DNA from 2 places in the Allobosea sp. NPDC055594 genome. Region 2 is predicted to be linked to the other one. Evidence: predicted binding sites of a transcription regulator. Region 2 holds the regulator's gene; the other holds the start of a gene.
The links. The regulator HrcA, encoded in region 2, represses chaperone genes, less so after heat shock. The targets are predictions, from matches to a motif close to GTTAGCACTCNCNNNNNGNGAGTGCTAAC.

Region 1 (4,410 bases), on a different contig from region 2:
CGCGGGTCGCGTTCAGGGCGTCGTCGACGCGGTCCTTCTTCTCCTTGACCTCGACCTCGGTCGCGCCGCCGACGCGGATCACCGCGACGCCGCCGGCGAGCTTGGCCAGGCGCTCCTGGAGCTTCTCGCGGTCGTAGTCCGAGGAGGTCTCCTCGATCTGGGCCTTGATCTGGGCGACGCGGGCCTCGATGTCCTTCTTCTTGCCGGCGCCGTCGATGATCGTGGTGTTCTCCTTCTCGATGCGCACCTTCTTGGCGCGGCCGAGCATGTTGAGCGTCACGGTCTCGAGCTTGATGCCGAGATCTTCCGAGATCATCTGGCCGGCGGTCAGGATCGAGATGTCCTCGAGCATGGCCTTGCGGCGGTCGCCGAAGCCCGGAGCCTTGACAGCCGCGACCTTCAGGCCGCCACGGAGCTTGTTGACGACGAGGGTGGCGAGAGCCTCACCTTCCACGTCCTCGGCGATGATCAGGAGCGGCTTGCCGGTCTGAACGACGGCCTCGAGGATCGGCAGCATCGCCTGGAGCGACGACAGCTTCTTCTCGAACACGAGGATGTAGGGGTCCTCGAGCTCGGCGACCATCTTCTCGGCATTGGTGATGAAGTAGGGCGAGAGATAGCCACGGTCGAACTGCATGCCCTCGACGACGTCGAGCTCGGTCTCGGCGGTCTTGGCTTCCTCGACGGTGATGACACCCTCGTTGCCGACCTTCTGCATGGCGGTCGAGATCATCTTGCCGACCGACTCGTCGCCGTTCGCCGAGATCGTGCCGACCTGCGCGACTTCCGCGTTCGAGGTGACCTTCTTCGAGTTCTTCTTCAGGTCCGAGACGATGGCGTCGACGGCGAGGTCGATGCCGCGCTTCAGGTCCATCGGGTTCATGCCGGCGGCAACCGCCTTGGTGCCCTCGCGGACGATGGCGGCGGCCAGAACGGTCGCGGTGGTGGTGCCGTCACCGGCGGCGTCGTTCTGCTTCGAGGCCACTTCGCGCACCATCTGGGCGCCCATGTTCTCGAACTTGTCGGCGAGCTCGACTTCCTTGGCGACGGTGACGCCGTCCTTGGTGATGCGCGGAGCGCCGAACGACTTGTCGATCACGACGTTGCGGCCCTTCGGGCCGAGCGTCACCTTGACGGCGTTGGCGAGGATTTCAACGCCGCGCAGCATGCGGTCGCGGGCATCCGTGGAGAATTTGACTTCCTTGGCAGCCATGAGACTACTCCTGATTGAACTTTACGGAAGGGCGGTCTTCAGGCTGATCAGCCGACGATACCCATGATGTCGGATTCCTTCATGATCAGAAGGTCCTGGCCGTCGATCTTGACCTCGGTGCCGCTCCACTTGCCGAAGAGGACGCGATCGCCCTTCTTGACATCGAGGGCAACGAGCTTGCCGGCCTCGTCACGAGCGCCCGGGCCGACGGCGACGATCTCGCCCTCCTGGGGCTTTTCCTTGGCGGTGTCGGGGATGATGATGCCGCCCTTGGTCTTCTCTTCGCTATCAAGGCGACGGACCACAACGCGGTCATGCAGCGGACGGAACTTCATGGTTCTGTCTTCCTCTCGATCAAAATCTGGGCGGGCGCACGCTGGGCTGGCCCGTGGGGGGGCCTGTTAGCAGTCTCCTAACGTGAGTGCTAACAGGCAGGGCGGAGATAGGCGCGCCCCTTTCCCGAGTCAAGGAAGCCTCCGCGCAAAAGGTGAATGCGCCGCTCATGCCTGCCGGCTCGCGCGCTCGTGCCGCATGCCGGAGCGGCAGGCCGGGCACGGAAAACGTGATCGTTTCTATGAGTTTAGAGTTGCCGCGCCTACCAAAATCCGGTTCCCACTTTTCCGCGCAATGAACTATCCTGCCGCAATGACCACGCCCAAGCCCGACCCGCGCCTCGACGAGATCGCACGCTCCTGCGTCGTGCTGCATATCCGCATGACGGCTCGCGCGGTCACGCGTGCCTATGACGAGGCGATGCGGCCGAGCGGGTTGAAGATCACTCAGTTCGTGCTGCTCTCGGCGCTCTCGACCGGTGCCTGGCGTTCGGTGACCGAGCTTGCCGATCGCTTTGCGCTGGAGCGGACCTCGCTCACCCGCAATCTGCAATTGCTGGCGGCCGAGCAGCTGATCGAGCCTGTCGATCGCAAGGGGCGGGCGCTGGTCTATGCGGTCACCGACAAGGGGCGTACGGCGATCGAGGCGGCGATCCCGTATTGGCGCGCGGCGCAGGACCGCATCGAGGGCGGGCTCGGGCACGAGCGCTGGGTCGAGACCCGCGATGCGCTGAAGGCCGTCCGCCGCGCCGCCCGCCAGGCGACCTGAGCCGGAGGGAAGGCCATGCGCGCTCGCGGCAGCGCTTGACCGGGCTGCGCCTTCCTTCATAACGTGTATCTACACGAAATTGATCGAGGCCTTGCCCATGTCCCGCACAGTCGGTGTCGTCAGTCGTGATGTCCTGCTCGCGGAGGATGGCGCCTGTTTCCTGCGCGGCATGATGGAGGGCAGGCATCCGGGGGCGCCGTTCGCCGACGCCATGGATTTCGAGCTCGCCGAGGTCGATGAGGGCAGGGTGGTCTTCGTCGGAAAGCCCTCGCCGCGCTTCTTCAACCCGCTCGGGACGATCCATGGCGGCTGGACCGCGACGATCCTCGATTCCGCCATGGCCTGCGCCGCCCATTCGACGCTGAAGGTCGGCGAGGGCTACACCACGCTCGAGATGAAGCTCAACTATGTCCGCCCGGTGATGCCGGAGAGTGGCGAGGTCCGCTGTGAAGGCCGGCTGATCCATCGCGGCGGCACGATCGCGACCACCGAGGGACGGCTGCTCGACGCGCGCGGAAAACTGCTGGCCCATGGCACCGAGACCTGCCTGATTTTCGCTGCGCAGGGCGCCGCCGGCGGCCGAGGCGTCGCCTGACCGTGTCCGGTCGGGCGCGCGGCGATCAGCGCCTGCTGATAGCGAAGGCGCCGGCGACGATGAGCAGCGCACCGGCATAGGTCGTGAGCGGCGGCACCTCTGCGAAAACGATCCAGCCGAGCAGGCTCGCCCAGACCAGTGCCGTGTACTCGATCGGCGCCAGCCGTGATGCCGGTGCCCGGGCGAAGGCCGAAGTGAGCAGGAGATGGCCGCCGACGCCGAGCGCCCCGGCGAGGAGATAGGCCGCCAGATCCCCACCGCTCATCGGGACGAAATGGAACGCGGCCGGGATGACGAGGCAGAGCGCCGGCCCGGCGTTCTGGAACAGCACGATGATCGCCGGATGCTCCTTCAGCGCGATCCGGCGCAGCAGGATCAGGTTGAAGGCGTAGGACACGGCCGAGAACAGTGCTGCGGCGACGCCGAGCTCCGCCCCGGTGATGCCACCCTGCAGGCGCGGCCAGACCATCACCAGCATGCCGGCGAGGCCGAAGCCCAGCGCCTGCAGGATGCGCGCATCCAGCCGCTCCTTGAGGATCAGCGCGCCGAGCAGCGCGACGAAGACCGGCGCCAGGAAGGACAGCGTCAGCGCTTCCGCCAGGGGCAGCGTCGCGATCGAGTAGAAGAAGCTCCCGGCGGTCAGGACCACGACCGGGACGCGCAGGCTGTTGCCGATCACGCTCGCCCGAGTCGGAGCGGGCGGACGCAGCAACGCGACGACGGTGAGCGCGCAGATTCCGCCCATGGCGAAACGCATGAACAGCGCCACGATGAACGGGTGCTGCTGCATCTGCGCCTTGATCACCACATCCATCAGCGTCAGCAGGGCAATGCCGAGGATGGCGCGCAGCGCAGTGCCGGGGGTCATGGCTGGATGTCGGCCAGCGGCTTGCGGAAATGGTATTCCCAGGTCGCCGAGATGTCGGCGAGGTAGCGCTCGCCGGGCCAGCGCACGAAGCCGAGCTTCTCGTAGAAGCGGTGGCCGCGGGCGAAGCGGGTATCGGACCAGAGCATCATCTCGGCGCAGCCCCTGTCCCTGGCGAAGGCGAGCGCGCGGGCGAACAGCGCCTGCGCGAGGCCGGCGCCGCGATAATCCGGATCGACATAGACTTTGGTCAGCTCGGCCGCGTTTTGCTCCGGCACGGGGGCGACGCCGATCGAGCCGACGATGCGGCCGTCACTCCCCTCGGCGACCCAGAGCCGCCCGCCCTTGCCGGCGAAATGGCGGGCGGGATGGCGCAGCTCCGGAAATTCCGGCCAGTGGAACAGGCAACCGGGATATTCGGCGAAGCTCGCGGCGACCAGCGCGGCGAGGCGTTCGGAATCGGCGTCGATGGCGTCGCGAAGCGGCGGAAGGCTCATGCTCCAAGCGCTTAGGGCCAATCGGGTCGGCTGCAAAGATGGTGCTCTCGCTCGCCTGCCATGCTCCTATCGCAGCAGCGCCAGGGCGGCGTCTGCCGTCAGCTTCAGCGCCGCGGCGGCGAGCAGCAGATAGCAGGCG
Region 2 (4,410 bases):
GTCCGGCCAGGCGATCACCAGCGCCGAGACGAAATGCGCCTTGCGCTGCTCCGGCGTCGTCGCGCCGCGCTTGGCGAGTTCGGCCTGGACGCGCGCCAGCGCCGGAGCGAAATCCTTGCCGGGCCCGGCCCAGTTGGCCGAGAACAGGCCGGGCGCGCCGTCGAGCGCGTCGATGCAGATGCCGGAATCATCGGCCAGCGCCGGCAGGCCGGAGGCGTTCGCCGCCGCCACCGCCTTGATCGCGGCGTTCTCCGCGAACATATGGCCGTCTTCTTCCGGCTCCGGCAGGCTGAGCTCGCCGGCCGAGACCAGCGCGACGCCATAGGGCGCCAGCAATTCGCGCATCTCGCGCAATTTGCCCTGGTTATGGGTCGCGATCACGACCTTGCCGGAGAGGGGGCGGTTGGTGGTCAAGGTCCCTGCCTTTCCTGGCTCGGAAACACGTCGTCATCCCGGGCTTGACCCGGGATCCATCGTAAAGCTCGGAAACCTAGGATGGATCCCGGAGCTTCGCTTCGCTGCGTCCGGGATGACGTCGTGGTTCCCGGGATAAATCAACTTGGCGTCAGGCTACCGCCGCCTTTTGCAGCGTGACGAGTTGGCCGACGCCGCCCTTGGCGAGGCGGAGCAGCGCCATCAGCTCGTCCTCGGAGAAGGGCGCGCCCTCGGCCGTGCCCTGGACCTCGACGAGGCCGCCCGCGCCGGTGATCACGAAATTCGCGTCGGTCTGGGCGCCGGAATCCTCGACATAATCGAGATCGATGACGGGATTGCCGGCGACGATGCCGCAGGACACCGCCGCGACATGGTCCTTCAGCGGGTTGGTGCCCTTGAGCATGCCCCGCCCTTCCATCCATTTCAGCGCGTCGTGCAGCGCGACCCAGGCGCCGGTGATCGAGGCGGTGCGGGTGCCGCCATCCGCCTGCAGCACGTCGCAGTCGACGACGATCTGGCGCTCGCCGATCGCGGTCAGGTCGACCACGGCGCGCAAGCTGCGCCCGACCAGACGCTGGATTTCCTGGGTCCGGCCCGACGGCTTGCCCGAGGTGACCTCGCGGCGGGTGCGCTCATGCGTGGCGCGCGGCAGCATCGAATATTCGGCGGTGACCCAGCCCTTGCCGGTGCCGCGCAGCCAGGGCGGCCCCTTTTCCTCGACGGTCGCGGCGCAGAGCACTCTGGTCTCGCCGAAGCTCACCATGCAGGAGCCCTCGGCATAGCGGACAACGCCACGTTCGAGCGTGACCTTGCGCATCTCGTCGGCGGCACGCTTGGAGGGTCTCATGATCATCGTCCTGCTTTTAGGGATCGGCGGCTTGTAGGCGTTTCAAGGGAGGGCGGCAAGGCGAGGGCTGTCATATGCCGCTTGATCCGCCGCGCCGGGAAAGGGACAATGGGCCATGTGCAACAGGCTCCTTGCCGCCAGATGAGCGCCTATACCCGCCCGGAATCGCCTGGCGGTCTGGTCGAGATCGACCAGCGCTCGCGCGAGATCTTCCGCCATATCGTCGATGGCTACCTCGCCACCGGCGAGCCGGTCGGCTCGCGCAACATCGCGCGCCTCCTTCCGATGACGCTGTCGCCGGCGACCGTGCGCAATGTCATGACCGATCTCGAAACGGCCGGGCTGATCTACGCCCCCCACACCTCGGCCGGGCGTCTGCCGACCGAGCGAGGCCTGCGCTTCTTCGTCGATGCGATGATGGAGGTCGGCAATCTCACTTCGGAGGAGCGGACCCGGATCGAGGCGCAGATGCGGGCGGCGGCCAGCGGGCGCACCCTCGACGGTGCGCTGACCGAGGCGTCGGCGCTGCTGTCGGGTCTGTCGCGCGGGGCCGGGGTCGTCGTCACCACCAAGGCCAATGCAAGGCTGAGGCATATCGAATTCGTCCGGCTCGACGCCAATCGCGCTCTCGTCGTGCTGGTCGCCGATGACGGCACGGTCGAGAATCGTTTGCTCGCGCTGCCGCCCGGCCTGCCGGCCTCGGCGCTGGTCGAGGCCGGCAATTTCCTCAATGCCCGCATCGCCGGCAAGACGCTGGCCGAGATCCGCCGCGAGATCGACGACAGCCGCGCCCAGATGGAGCGAGAGCTCGACGGGCTGACGGCGCGTCTCGTCGAAAGCGGCATCGCGACCTCCTCCGGTCCCTCTGGCGACCGGCATCTGATCGTGCGCGGCCAGGCCAATCTGCTCGAGGATCTCAAGGCGCAGGAGGATCTCGAGCGCATCCGCCTGCTCTTCGCCGATCTCGAAACCCAGACCGAGCTGATCGACCTCCTGACCCGGGCCGAGGCCGGCGATGGGGTGCGCATCTTCATCGGCTCCGAGAACAAGCTGTTCTCGATGTCGGGCTCCTCGATCGTCGCCGCCCCCTTCCGCGATGGCGAGCAGCGCATCGTCGGCGTGGTCGGCATCATCGGGCCGACGCGCCTCAACTATGCCCGGATCGTGCCGATGGTCGACTATACCGCGCGGGTGGTCGGGCGGTTGCTCGAAGGTGGACGATGAGGCGGACCGGGCGGCTTTGGGCGGGTATTCTGGCGGGAGCGATGCTGATGACGAGCGCCAGCGCGGCAACCGCGGACCTGCTCTCCGCTGCGTCTTCCGGGAATCTTGCCGAGGTCAGCCGGCTGATCGCGGCCGGCACCGATCTCGAACAGCGTGACGGGCAGGGACAGACCCCGTTGCTGCGGGCCGTCGCCGGCAATCATGTCGCGGTCGCCAAGGCCCTGCTCGCGGCCGGCGCCAGCCTCAATGCCCAGGCCGCCAACCAGGATACGCCCTGGCTGCTCGCAGGGGCCAGCGGGCGGAGCGAGATCGTCGCGGCCATGCTGCCGCTGAAGCCCGATCTCTCGCTGCGCAACCGCTATGGCGGCGACGCGCTGATCCCGGCCTGCGAACGCGCCCATGTCGAGACGGTGAAGCTGCTCCTGACCAGCGGCATCGACGTGAACCACGTCAACAATCTCGGCTGGACCTGCCTGCTGGAGATCGTGATCCTCGGCGATGGCGGGCCGCGGCACCAGCAGGTGGCCAAGCTCGTGCTCGATGCCGGCGCCAATCCCAATCTCGCCGACAAGGACGGCGTCAGCCCGCTCGCCCATGCTCGCAAGCGCGGCCAGAGCGAGGTCGCGAAGCTGATTACGGCGGCCGGCGGGCGCTGACGCGGGCCGCAGCGCCCCGCTCAGCCGCGCGTCGCGATCACGGTCGCTGCGCCGGCCATGACGCCGCCGGTGAACCGGTTGATCCGACGCATCGTCTGTGGGCTGGAAACCAGCCGCCGGGCCCGGTCGGCCGCATAGGCGTAGCCGAGCAGCGTGGTGTTGATGATCACCATGGTCAGCACCGCGATCTCGACGAAGAGCAGCGGCGTGATCGCGCTGAGATCAACGACCAGCGGCAGGATCGAGACGAAGAACACCATCACCTTGGGATTGCCGAGCGTCAGCGCGATGCCGCCGAAGAACAGGCGCCAGCCCTCGCCCGGAATCGCCTCGGGCGCCTTGTTGCTCTCGACCGGCGTGGTCCAGAGCTTCCAGGCGAGATAGACCAGATAGGCGCAGCCGGCATATTTGATGGCGACGAAGACGCCGTGGAAGCTCTGCATCAGCAGCGACAGGCCGAGCGCCGAGAAGGTCAGCCAGACGAGGTCGCCGGCGGCGATGCCGAGCACGAAGGGCACGGCGCGGCGAAAGCCGGTCGAGAGCGAGCGCGCCACCAGCGCCGCGATGCCGGGGCCCGGCGAGGCGACCGCCAGGAAATAGACCCCGGCGAAGACCATGAATCCGGCGATGTCCATGCGTTCGGTTCCCTGCGTCGCGCAGCTCTGCTGGCTGGCGTATTTAGCAGCGCGCCGCGCTTCTGTCCCATCGGCATGCGTGATGTCTGCGATCAGCGGGGGTGAGGTCTGCCGGCTTCACCGTTCGGATAGGTGTCCCTCAGGCCAGGGCGGCGACGTTGCCCGGCGTGACCAGGAGACGCTGGGACTGCGGTGGCAGGTCGCCGAACAGAGCAGGGTCGGCGCCGGTCATCCAGACCTGGCAGCCGAGCTCGCTAAGTCCGGCATAGAGCGCGGCGCGCCGGCGCGGATCGAGATGGGCGGCGATCTCGTCGAGCAGCACCAGAGGCGGCAGATCGCTCATGCTCGCGACCAGCCGGGCATGCGCCAGGACGAGGCCGATCAGCAGCGCTTTCTGCTCGCCGGTCGAGCCCTGGCCGGCCGGGATGTCCTTCAGCGCATGGCGGACGAGGAGGTCGGAGGCCTGCGGCCCGGCGAGCGTGCGCCCCGCGGCCTTGTCGCGCGGCCGCATCTGCGCCAGCAGCTCGCGATAGCGGTCCTCGGCGTCGAGTGCCGGCAGGCTCGCGACTAGGGTGTCGATCTCGCCTTCCAGCCGGATCTGTGCATGCGGGAA

Region 1: groES (co-chaperone GroES) is a predicted target of HrcA. The motif match lies at 1,614-1,642, and genes of this name have one in related genera.

What each region holds. Positions count from the first base shown of each region.
Region 1 covers NZ_JBSHIO010000002.1:7,445-11,854, reverse strand. Annotated here, with positions in the region: gene groL (chaperonin GroEL) at 1-1,213, opposite strand, end outside; gene groES (co-chaperone GroES) at 1,261-1,548, opposite strand; gene ACWGRX_RS04070 (MarR family winged helix-turn-helix transcriptional regulator) at 1,859-2,314, shown strand; gene ACWGRX_RS04065 (PaaI family thioesterase) at 2,412-2,909, shown strand; gene ACWGRX_RS04060 (DMT family transporter) at 2,935-3,777, opposite strand; gene ACWGRX_RS04055 (GNAT family N-acetyltransferase) at 3,774-4,271, opposite strand; gene ACWGRX_RS04050 (sulfite exporter TauE/SafE family protein) at 4,338-4,410, opposite strand, start outside.
Region 2 covers NZ_JBSHIO010000004.1:77,503-81,912, reverse strand. Annotated here, with positions in the region: gene rdgB (RdgB/HAM1 family non-canonical purine NTP pyrophosphatase) at 1-414, opposite strand, end outside; gene rph (ribonuclease PH) at 566-1,282, opposite strand; gene hrcA (heat-inducible transcriptional repressor HrcA) at 1,424-2,506, shown strand; gene ACWGRX_RS09920 (ankyrin repeat domain-containing protein) at 2,554-3,162, shown strand; gene ACWGRX_RS09915 (LysE family translocator) at 3,183-3,797, opposite strand; gene recF (DNA replication/repair protein RecF) at 3,937-4,410, opposite strand, start outside.